Regions from separate parts of the Bacillus bruguierae genome, predicted to be linked through region 1. Evidence: predicted binding sites of a transcription regulator. Region 1 holds the regulator's gene; the other holds the start of a gene.
What was found. The regulator NrdR, encoded in region 1, represses ribonucleotide reductase genes. The targets are predictions, from matches to a motif close to AACACNATATATNGTGTT.
Positions count from the first base shown of each region.

Region 2: the regulator NrdR is predicted to act here: its motif matches at 1,788-1,805, upstream of WAZ07_RS11300 (anaerobic ribonucleoside triphosphate reductase).

Region 1 covers NZ_JBAWSX010000001.1:281,235-286,277, forward strand. The annotation lists gene ytaF (sporulation membrane protein YtaF) at 1-445, shown strand, start outside; gene coaE (dephospho-CoA kinase) at 494-1,096, shown strand; gene WAZ07_RS01390 (glyceraldehyde-3-phosphate dehydrogenase) at 1,206-2,234, shown strand; gene speD (adenosylmethionine decarboxylase) at 2,606-2,989, shown strand; gene nrdR (transcriptional regulator NrdR) at 3,352-3,813, shown strand; gene WAZ07_RS01405 (replication initiation and membrane attachment family protein) at 4,158-5,043, shown strand, end outside.
Region 2 covers NZ_JBAWSX010000005.1:186,569-191,611, reverse strand. The annotation lists gene WAZ07_RS11300 (anaerobic ribonucleoside triphosphate reductase) at 1-1,733, opposite strand, end outside; gene plsY (glycerol-3-phosphate 1-O-acyltransferase PlsY) at 1,998-2,591, shown strand; gene WAZ07_RS11290 (HesB/YadR/YfhF family protein) at 2,700-2,990, shown strand; gene WAZ07_RS11285 (acyl-CoA thioesterase) at 3,015-3,434, opposite strand; gene WAZ07_RS11280 (LysM peptidoglycan-binding domain-containing protein) at 3,546-4,835, shown strand; gene tlp (small acid-soluble spore protein Tlp) at 4,853-5,043, opposite strand, start outside.

The DNA.
Region 1 (5,043 bases):
ACCGGTGCTGGCGAAAAGAATTGGAGGATTCGTTCTGGTAGCAATCGGTGCATGGGTGTTGTATCAATTTTTTCAAAGTGATAAAAAAGAGGATGCGCTGCAAGAAGAAAAAGTATGGAACTTAGAAATTGCGTCTCTCGGTCTTGTCATTCAAATTTTACGAAAACCAACTGTTGCTGATTTTGATAAGTCTGGAACCATTTCTGGAATAGAAGCGCTTCTTCTTGGTGTGGCACTTTCATTAGATTCATTTGGAGCTGGGATTGGGGCATCTTTACTTGGATATTCTCCATTACTGATGGCAGGATTAGTTGCGGTAATGAGCTCGCTATTTTTGTTCAGTGGAATGAAAGTAGGGACAGTATTATCAAATATGCGATGGCTACAAAAATTCACGTTTTTACCAGGTGTATTACTTATTATTATTGGAATTTGGAAAATGTAAGAGACGTGAAACGATTGTTTCACGTCTTTTATTATAAGGGGGATTATGATGACAGTTGTAATTGGATTAACGGGCGGCATTGCCAGTGGAAAAAGTACAGTATCAAAAATGTTTCAAGGTTTTCACATTCCAGTCATTGATGCAGATATTATTGCAAGGGAAGTTGTGGAGCCTGGTAAGGAAGCGTATAACGAAATTGTAAAAGCATTTGGAAAAGAAGTGCTTGGGGACAATGAAGAGTTAAATCGTCCGAAACTTGGTAGCATTGTATTCCACAATGAAGAAAAACGGTTGCTGTTAAATGGTATTGTGCATCCCGCTGTACGAAACGAAATGAATGCACAAAAGGATAGATACATAAGAGAAAATGCGCAAGCGATTGTGCTCGATATTCCGCTTTTATTCGAGAGTAAATTAACAAGTATTGTAGATCAAATTTTACTCGTTTATGTGGACAATGAAACGCAAATTACAAGGCTAATGGAACGTAACAATTTTACACAAGAAGAGGCGAAAGCACGAATTGCTGCCCAAATGCCGCTACAAGAGAAAATAGTATTAGCAGATAAAGTGATTAATAATAATGGCACAATAGAAGAAACGAAAGCGCAATTAAGTAGCATTTTAAAGGAATGGAATATTATTAAATAAAAAATTTTGAAAATGATGAAATTGTTTAGTGACATATCCTCTTTTTGTGTTATACTATTATTGGGATTTGAGATAAATAGTATAACGCAATCAAGGGGGATAACATATTATGATTCGTGTGGCAATTAATGGGTTTGGACGTATTGGGAGAATGGTGTTTCGTCAGGCAGTAAAAGAAAGCGCATTCGAAATTGTAGCAATTAATGCGAGCTACCCATCTGAAACGTTAGCACATTTAATTAAATATGATACAGTTCACGGTAAATTTGATGGTACAGTAGAAGCGTTTGAAGATCATCTATTAGTAGATGGTAAAATGATTCGCCTTTTAAACAACCGCGATCCAAAAGAATTGCCTTGGAAAGAATTGGGAGTAGACGTTGTGATTGAAGCAACAGGTAAGTTTAACTCCAAAGAAAAAGCAAGTCTTCACGTAGAAGCTGGTGCGAAAAACGTTATTTTAACTGCGCCAGGAAAAGATGAAGATGTAACAATTGTTGTTGGTGTAAACGACGAACAACTTGATATTACAAAACATATCGTTATTTCAAATGCATCTTGCACAACAAACTGTTTAGCACCTGTTGTAAAGGTGTTAGATGAGCAGTTTGGAATTGAAAACGGTTTAATGACAACAGTTCATGCATACACAAATGACCAAAAAAATATTGATAATCCACATAAAGATTTACGCAGAGCACGTGCATGCGGCCAATCTATCATTCCAACAACGACAGGTGCTGCGAAAGCGTTAGCAAAAGTTCTTCCGCATTTAAATGGAAAACTTCATGGTATGGCACTTCGCGTTCCGACACCAAATGTATCTCTTGTTGACTTAGTTGTAGATGTAAAACGCGATGTAACAGTGGAAGAGATTAATGAAGCATTTATGAATGTTGCGAGCGGTGCATTAAAAGGAATTGTCGCATTTAGCGATGAGCCGCTTGTTTCTATAGATTTTAATACAAATACGCATTCTGCAATCATTGATGGTTTATCTACAATGGTAATGGGTGAGCGAAAAGTAAAAGTACTTGCTTGGTACGATAACGAATGGGGTTATTCTCGTCGTGTTGTAGACCTTGTAAAGCTTGTTGTAGATCAATTTGCGAAACAAGAAAACGTACAACATATTTAATAGATGAGAAAAGGGCAGGCGTTAGCCTGTCTTTTTTTCTTTTTGTAATAGAAAAAAATTACATATATTTTCTATGTAAATCACCTAGAATAGCTATGAATACTGTGATTTTGAATCTTTTCCTTTTTTTTAGAAAAGTAAAAGGGAAAGTGTCGTTGGGAAAATAAAAAAACTGTTGTTGCAAAATGAAAATAAACAAAGTATACTAACATTCGTAAACTTAAGAGCTGAGGTGGTAGTCACTACTTAAAGGGTTAGGACCTCTCTGGACTAACTTTCCCCCGTGGTAGTGGAGCAAGCCAAATTGCAAATTAGTTTTCAATTCGAACAGTTAAATTAAATTAACAAGGGGGAACTGTAGAATGGATACTATGGACACTATGGGTCGTCACGTAATCGCGGAACTTTGGGATTGCGATTTCGACAAGCTTAATGATATGCCTTATATTGAAAAATTATTTGTGGATGCAGCACTTCGAGCAGGCGCTGAAGTACGTGAGGTTGCTTTCCATAAGTTTGCACCACAAGGTGTAAGTGGAGTTGTAATTATTTCTGAATCTCACTTAACAATTCACAGTTTTCCGGAGCATGGTTATGCAAGTATTGATGTATATACTTGTGGTGATCGCATTGATCCAAATGTTGCTGCGGAGTATATCGCTGAAGGATTAGGAGCAAAGACGAGAGAAAGTATTGAACTTCCTCGCGGTACAGGTAGCTTCGAAATTAAGCAAAGAGAGACAAAAGCTCTTTAAAAAAGAAGATAATTGATTTAAAATGTAAAGAGGTGTATAATACACCTCTTTTTAGTTTATCCCGCATTAACGGGCAGTAAGACCCCCGCCTCAAGATTCAGAGAGAAGTGAAGGAGATAGGTGAGGGATAACTGCCCGTAAAAGCCCGATTGGTTCAACTAACCATCCGAGGGGGATGAAGAAAACCCCCTCGGATGGAAGTTTCACTTTATATTGTATTACTTATATATCTATTATATAAGAAGGAATTTGTTTATACATAAGTGTATTTGATCAAGTGCTTATAATATAGAAGAGAAAATTCTTGTTTAAAATGTTTTAGTTTTGTTAAGATAAAATTAAATTGTAAAGGAGTGAACGGATTGCGTTGTCCATCCTGTTTTCACAATGGTACGAGAGTATTGGATTCACGTCCGGTTGACGAAGGACGATCCATTCGCAGAAGAAGAGAGTGCGAAAGTTGTCTCAATCGCTTTACAACATTTGAACGTGTCGAAGAGCCGCCGCTCATTGTTGTAAAAAAAGAAGGGACGCGAGAAGAATTTAACAAAGAGAAAATTTTGCGTGGTTTAATTAAAGCGTGTGAAAAGCGACCTGTAACGTTGAAACAATTAGAGGAAATCACGCAACATGTAGAACGGGAATTGCGTAACTTAGGAATGTCAGAAGTAAAAAGCGATATGATTGGTGAAATGGTCATGGAAGCGCTTCGTGATATTGATGATGTTGCATATGTGCGTTTTGCATCTGTTTATCGACAATTTAAAGATTTGAACGTATTTATTGAAGAGCTGAAAGATATTCTTCAAAAAGAACGAAAATAAAAGAGCTAGAAGCGTAAGCTATTAGCTCTTTTTTCACTAATATATAAATACAAATTGAAAAAACGACATAAAACCTCTTTCTTTTAGAGGAGGACGAGAGCATCTGGCCGTGCATAGAAGCGGTTAGGTCCTTTTCCTGCCACATGCGAGGTTTACAAACAAATGGAGCAAGCAAGTAGCGGGCATGTTGTATTCTGCATAGCCGCGATTTATATGTTGAAAAATCAAAATAGATTTATCCCGCTATTCGCGGGTAGTTAGGCCTCCACCTCGAGATTCAAAGAGAAACGAAGAAGATAAGTGGAACTAACCATGAAAACGAATGACAGAAAGGATTTGCAAGGATGGAAAGACAGTCATGGATGGAGCTGTTGCCAATTGACCGTTACAAAGTAAGTGCAAGAGGGCTGCTCAGCAATTATGATCGTAAAGTGCTGACAATGTTATATCAACCGCTAATTGGCAGTAAAGCTTTTAGTCTATATATGACATTGTGGGGCGAGTTAGAGCAGGACCGTTTATTTGGAAAAGAAAATACACATCATTCTATTATGGTAACAATGCAAATGCAGCTCCCGGATATTTATGAAGAACGTATAAAGTTAGAGGCGATTGGACTTTTAAATGTGTATGTGAAAAAAGAAAAAGATATTCGCATGTTTATTTATGAGTTACAGCCACCACTTATGCCAAAACAATTTTTTGATGATATTGTATTAAGTATTTTTTTATATAACCGCTTAAGTAAGGCGAAATATAATCAAGTGAAGCAATATTTCTTAGAAGAAGAATTTGATTTTGCTTCTTATGAAAATGCAACACGATCCTTTAATGATGTGTTTGGTTCTTTTAATCCAGGTCAAGTGGAGCATGCCAAGGAAGAACTGCTTATACCAAACGCGACTGTGATGCCGAGCAGAGCTGAGGGGAATGCACCTCAAATTTGGAATGATTTCTTTGATTTTTCATTATTTGTAGAAGGATTATCAGCGCTTGTGCCGCGTAAAGCAATCACGGATCAGATGCGTGAATGTGTGATAATATTAGCTTACGTATATGGTATTGATCCGTTATCCATGCAAAATATTGTTCTTGGTGCTGTTACGGAGCATAATACAATTGATATGGAACGATTGCGAAAAGGTGCGCGTGATTGGTACCAATTTGAGAATGGACAGGCACTTCCTATATTGAGTGAGCGGACGCAGCCGTTGCATGCTCGGACGATGA
Region 2 (5,043 bases), on a different contig from region 1:
CAGCTTGGACATTCATTACTAATTATCCCGTGATAACCGCAACATTTACAGCGATCAACCGGGTGATTAATAGATCCATATCCTACGCCATACTGGGCCATTGCCTTCACAATTTGCTGTAATGCTTTTTGATTATGAATAGCCGCTCCGTCCAATTCAATATACGTAATATGACCACCATTACAAAGCGCGTGAAACGGTCCTTCTAAACGAATTTTATCAATTGCTTGAATAGGATAATAAACAGGAATATGGAATGAATTTGTATAATAATTATGATCTGTTACACCTGTAACTGTTCCAAATTCAGCTCGATCTTTTTTGACAAATTTCCCAGATAATCCTTCTGCCGGAGTTGCAATTAATGAGAAATTCAATTGATGTTCCTCTGTTGCTTGATCCATTTTCTTTCTCATATATTCGATAATTTCATAACCAAGCTTCCATGATTCTACGTCTTCTCCATGATGTTTTCCTGTTAAAGCAACTAAACATTCCGCAAGGCCAATAAAACCTATACTTAATGTACCTTGTTTTAAAATTTCAGCAACAGCATCCTCAGGTTGCAGTTTTTCACCGCCGCGCCATACTCCTTGAGAATATAAAAATTGAAAATCTCTTGCTTTTTTCGTTGCTTGATAGGAAAGTCTTTCTAACAATTGATCAATACCTAGATCAAGATAATAATTTAAAGCTTCAAAAAACGCTTCTTTTGATCCACTAATACATGCTAATTTCACTAAGTTAATAGAGGTAAACGATAAATTCCCTCTTCCAATCGCAGTTTCTTCCCCATGAATATTAGACATTACACGCGTACGACAACCCATATAACACACTTCACTTTCAGGACGCCCATCATAATACGCCGCATTAAATGGTGCATCTAAAAATGAGAAATTAGGGAATAATCGTTTCGCTGTCGTTTCTATTGCTAATTCAAACAAATCATAATTTGGATCTTTCTCTTCAAAATTTACTCCCTTTTTCAACTTGAAGATTTGAATCGGAAAAATTGGTGTTTCTCCTTTTCCTAATCCAGCTTGAGTCGCTCGTAATAATTGTTTAATTAGTAATCTTCCTTCTTTTGATGTATCTGTTCCGTAATTAATTGAAATAAACGGAACTTGCCCCCCGCCTCTGCTATGCATGCTATTCGAATTATGAATAAACGCCTCACATGCTTGATACGTATCATTTTCTGTTTCTTTCCACGCAAACTCTTCTATTTGCTCAGCTGTTAACGGATATGTTGCTAAACGTTTTTTATTCCGTTCAAACGTTTTTCTCACATATGGCGCCAAATCCACATCGAACAGCGCAAATGATTGTCCGCCATGCTGCATATTTTGATTTGCTTGAAAAATAATAGAAGAAAGCGCCAATGCACTTTTAATATCTTGCGGCTGTCGCATATGCCCGTGACCTGTATGAAACCCGTTTTGAAGCATCTGCGCTAACGGTATTTGCGAACAAGTTGTCGTACCTGTTGCATAAAAGTCTAAATCATGTGGATATAAAATATTTTGATCAATTGCTTGTTTCACTGGCTCAGAAAGTAATTGTTCTATCGCATAATATCTTGCACTCTCAGAAGCAAATTTCCCCATCATTCCCATTGGAGATCGACCATCAACATTCGCATTTTCTTGCATTAAATCTTGTTCATTTGCATGAACAATTTTCGCAAAAATCCCCTTTAGATTCTCATCATATTCACTGTTTTTTTTCATTTCTTGATTCATTCCTTAACCCCCAACAACATCTAGTTCATTTACCATCAAAATGATACAACATATAGTAAGAGTAAATCTGTGATAAATGTAACATTCTTGTGAAAGTTTTTTTAAGATCTATTGAATCTTTTTTCTCATATTTCCAAATCGAAATTTCATCTTACAAAAAATAAATGTGATCTTTACAAATGTGTGGTACAATATACGGGAAAAACTCTTTTTACCCTTTATCAACACATTTGAATAAAGGAGACTGAACTTATGCTTACATATCTTTTATTTATCGTTGCCTATTTACTTGGCTCGATTCCATCTGCACTTGTTGTTGGAAAAATTGGTTATGGAATCGATATTCGGGAACACGGCAGCGGAAATTTAGGAGGAACGAATACATTTCGTACGCTAGGGAAAAAAGCAGGTTTTATTGTTACAATTGCTGATATTTTAAAGGGGACATTGGCTACAGCGCTACCGATCATTTTCGGATTAAATATCCATCCCTTATGGTTTGGATTAGCTGCGGTACTAGGGCATGTATACCCAATCTTCGCGAAGTTCCGCGGCGGAAAAGCAGTTGCTACTTCTGCTGGTGTACTATTATGCTACGCACCACTTACCTTTTTAATATTAGCTGTGATCTTTTTCACCCTACTATTTACAACGAGATACGTTTCACTTTCTTCTATGATAACAGCTATCGCCGCTGTTATTGCATCAATTATAAACGGGGATAAAATCTTCATTGTTGCCATGTGTTTATTAGCTGGTATGGTTATTTATAGACACCGTGCAAATATTGGACGAATTATAAATAAAACAGAACCAAAAGCAAAATTAACAAAAAAACAAAAATAAGATTGTGACCCACATAACGCAAAAAGGAAACGCAAAGCATATAAATGGCGTCTTTTTGCGTTATTTTTTATACTAAAAGAAAAAGCGATTATGTTGGAGGAATACTAAATGAACATTTCAGTATCAAAAGAAGCACTAAACTGGTATAAAAACGAGCTTGGTTTACAAACAGGCGATACTCTTCGCTTTTTCGTACAATATGGTGGATGTAGTACTGTTCAAAAAGGTCTTTCATTAGGAATTCGTAAAGATGATCCAGCTACTCCTGTTGTACAATTTCAAGGAGATGGTATTACTTTCTTTATTGAAGGCGATGATGAATGGTTCTTTGATGGGCATGACTTGTCTGTTACATTTAACGCTGATGACGAGTTCCCGCAATTTCATTATGTAAAATAAAAAACGTGGCCTACGCCACGTTTTTTATTGCTTTTTAATTTTTTCGTATGCCTCATACCATTCTGGGTACAATTTTTTAAATGACACCGGACGAAAGCCCTCTTTTTTGGCACAAATATTTGTTGTAAACGCTGTAATACAACGCTCACCGTTTCCATTATAAATTTCATAGCCATATACAACACGTAGTGGGCTCACAGACTCCACCCATGTTTTCACAATAGCCTTTTCTCCGTAACGCATTGCTTTTCGGTATGTAATTTGCAAATCAAGTACAGGAGATACAACCCCATCATTCTCCATTTCAACATACGAAAATCCTAAATCTTGAATTAATTTCGTACGGCCAAGTTCTAACCATACTAAATAATTTGCGTGGTACACGACACCCATTTGATCTGTCTCTGCATAACGGATGTCAATCTCCTGTTCTGCTATAAACATCATTTTAACTCCTTCTCGCTTGCGTTTCTTTCTACACCTTTAATCATAATACAGAGAATCTGAAAATAAAATAGAAGCAGCGGATCTTTTTTTCCTTAAAGGAGTGAGCATATGCTACAAATCATAACTGTAAAAAGCGGAGATAACGTGTATAAATTAGCTAAGCAGTACGGAACAACAGCTGAAACAATTGTGAAAGATAATGGGTTAAACCCAGCTGAAACACTCGTCGTGGGGCAAGCATTAATCGTGAATACACAAGGAAATACCTACTTTGTACAACCTGGGGATAGCTTATATAAAATTGCCTTAACTTACAACGTACCTCTTGCCAGTTTAGCAAAAGTGAATCATTTATCATTAAAATCTCCACTCCAAGTCGGACAGCAACTATATGTACCAAAAGGAACAAAAAAAATTATTGAATCCATTGCCTATTTACAACCATCTACAATTCCAATTAAAGAAAGCTTAATTGCTTCCACCAAAGCGATCAATTCATATTTAACCTATTTGGCCTACTTTAGCTTTGAAGCAAAACGTGATGGAACACTGAAAGAACCTACCCAAACATCTGAAATCGTCTCAATTGCAAAACAAGGGCAGACGATTCCAATGCTTGTTATTACAAATCTTGAAAATGGGAGTTTTAGCTCTGAATTAGCAAGCATTATTTTACGCAATGAAACCATTCAAAATACGTTTATTACAAACATTTTACAAACCGCTCAAAAATACGGAATGCGTGATGTCCACTTCGATTTTGAGAACTTTGCACCGGCAGACCGCGAAGCATATAATCAATTTTTACGCAAAGTAAAAACACGTCTACCAAAAGGATATACACTTAGTACAACTGTCGTCCCAAAAACAAGTTCAACTCAAAAAGGTCCAGCTGCAGCTCATGATTATAAAGCACAAGGTGAAATTGTCGATTTCATTGTCATTATGACATACGACTGGGGATGGCAAGGTGGACCGCCTCTTGCAGTATCTCCAATTGGTCCTGTAAAACAAGTTATTCAATATGCAAAATCACAAATGCCGCCGCGGAAAATTATGATGGGGCAAAACTTATACGGATTTGATTGGATTGTTCCGTTTAAACCAGGAAATCCTCCTGCAAAAGCAGTTAGTTCTATTGCTGCCGTTGCGCTTGCCCGAAAACACAATGTCCCAATTCAATACGATTTCACTTCTCAAGCTCCTCATTTCAATTATTACGATGCAAATGGAGTAAAACATGAAGTATGGTTTGAAGATGCTAGGTCTGTTCAAAGTAAGTTTAATTTAATAAAGGAACAAGGAATTCGAGGTATCAGTTATTGGAAAATCGGCTTACCTTTCCCACAAAATTGGCGTCTCCTTACTGAAAACTTTTCTATTACAAAAAAAGGCTGACAATTGTCAGCCTTCTCTTACTGATTGCGATATGCAGCTTCCTCTTTAATCTCTTTTCGCATTCCTTCGATACTTTCCATACGGCGCTCATTTTTCGCTTCAATTGCCTCGCGGTCTTTCTCATTTGAAAATTCCGCAGCTTCCCTTGCTTCATTCATATTTTCAATTGTGTTATATACCGCCTCTTGCAATTTCTCAACGTTATCAC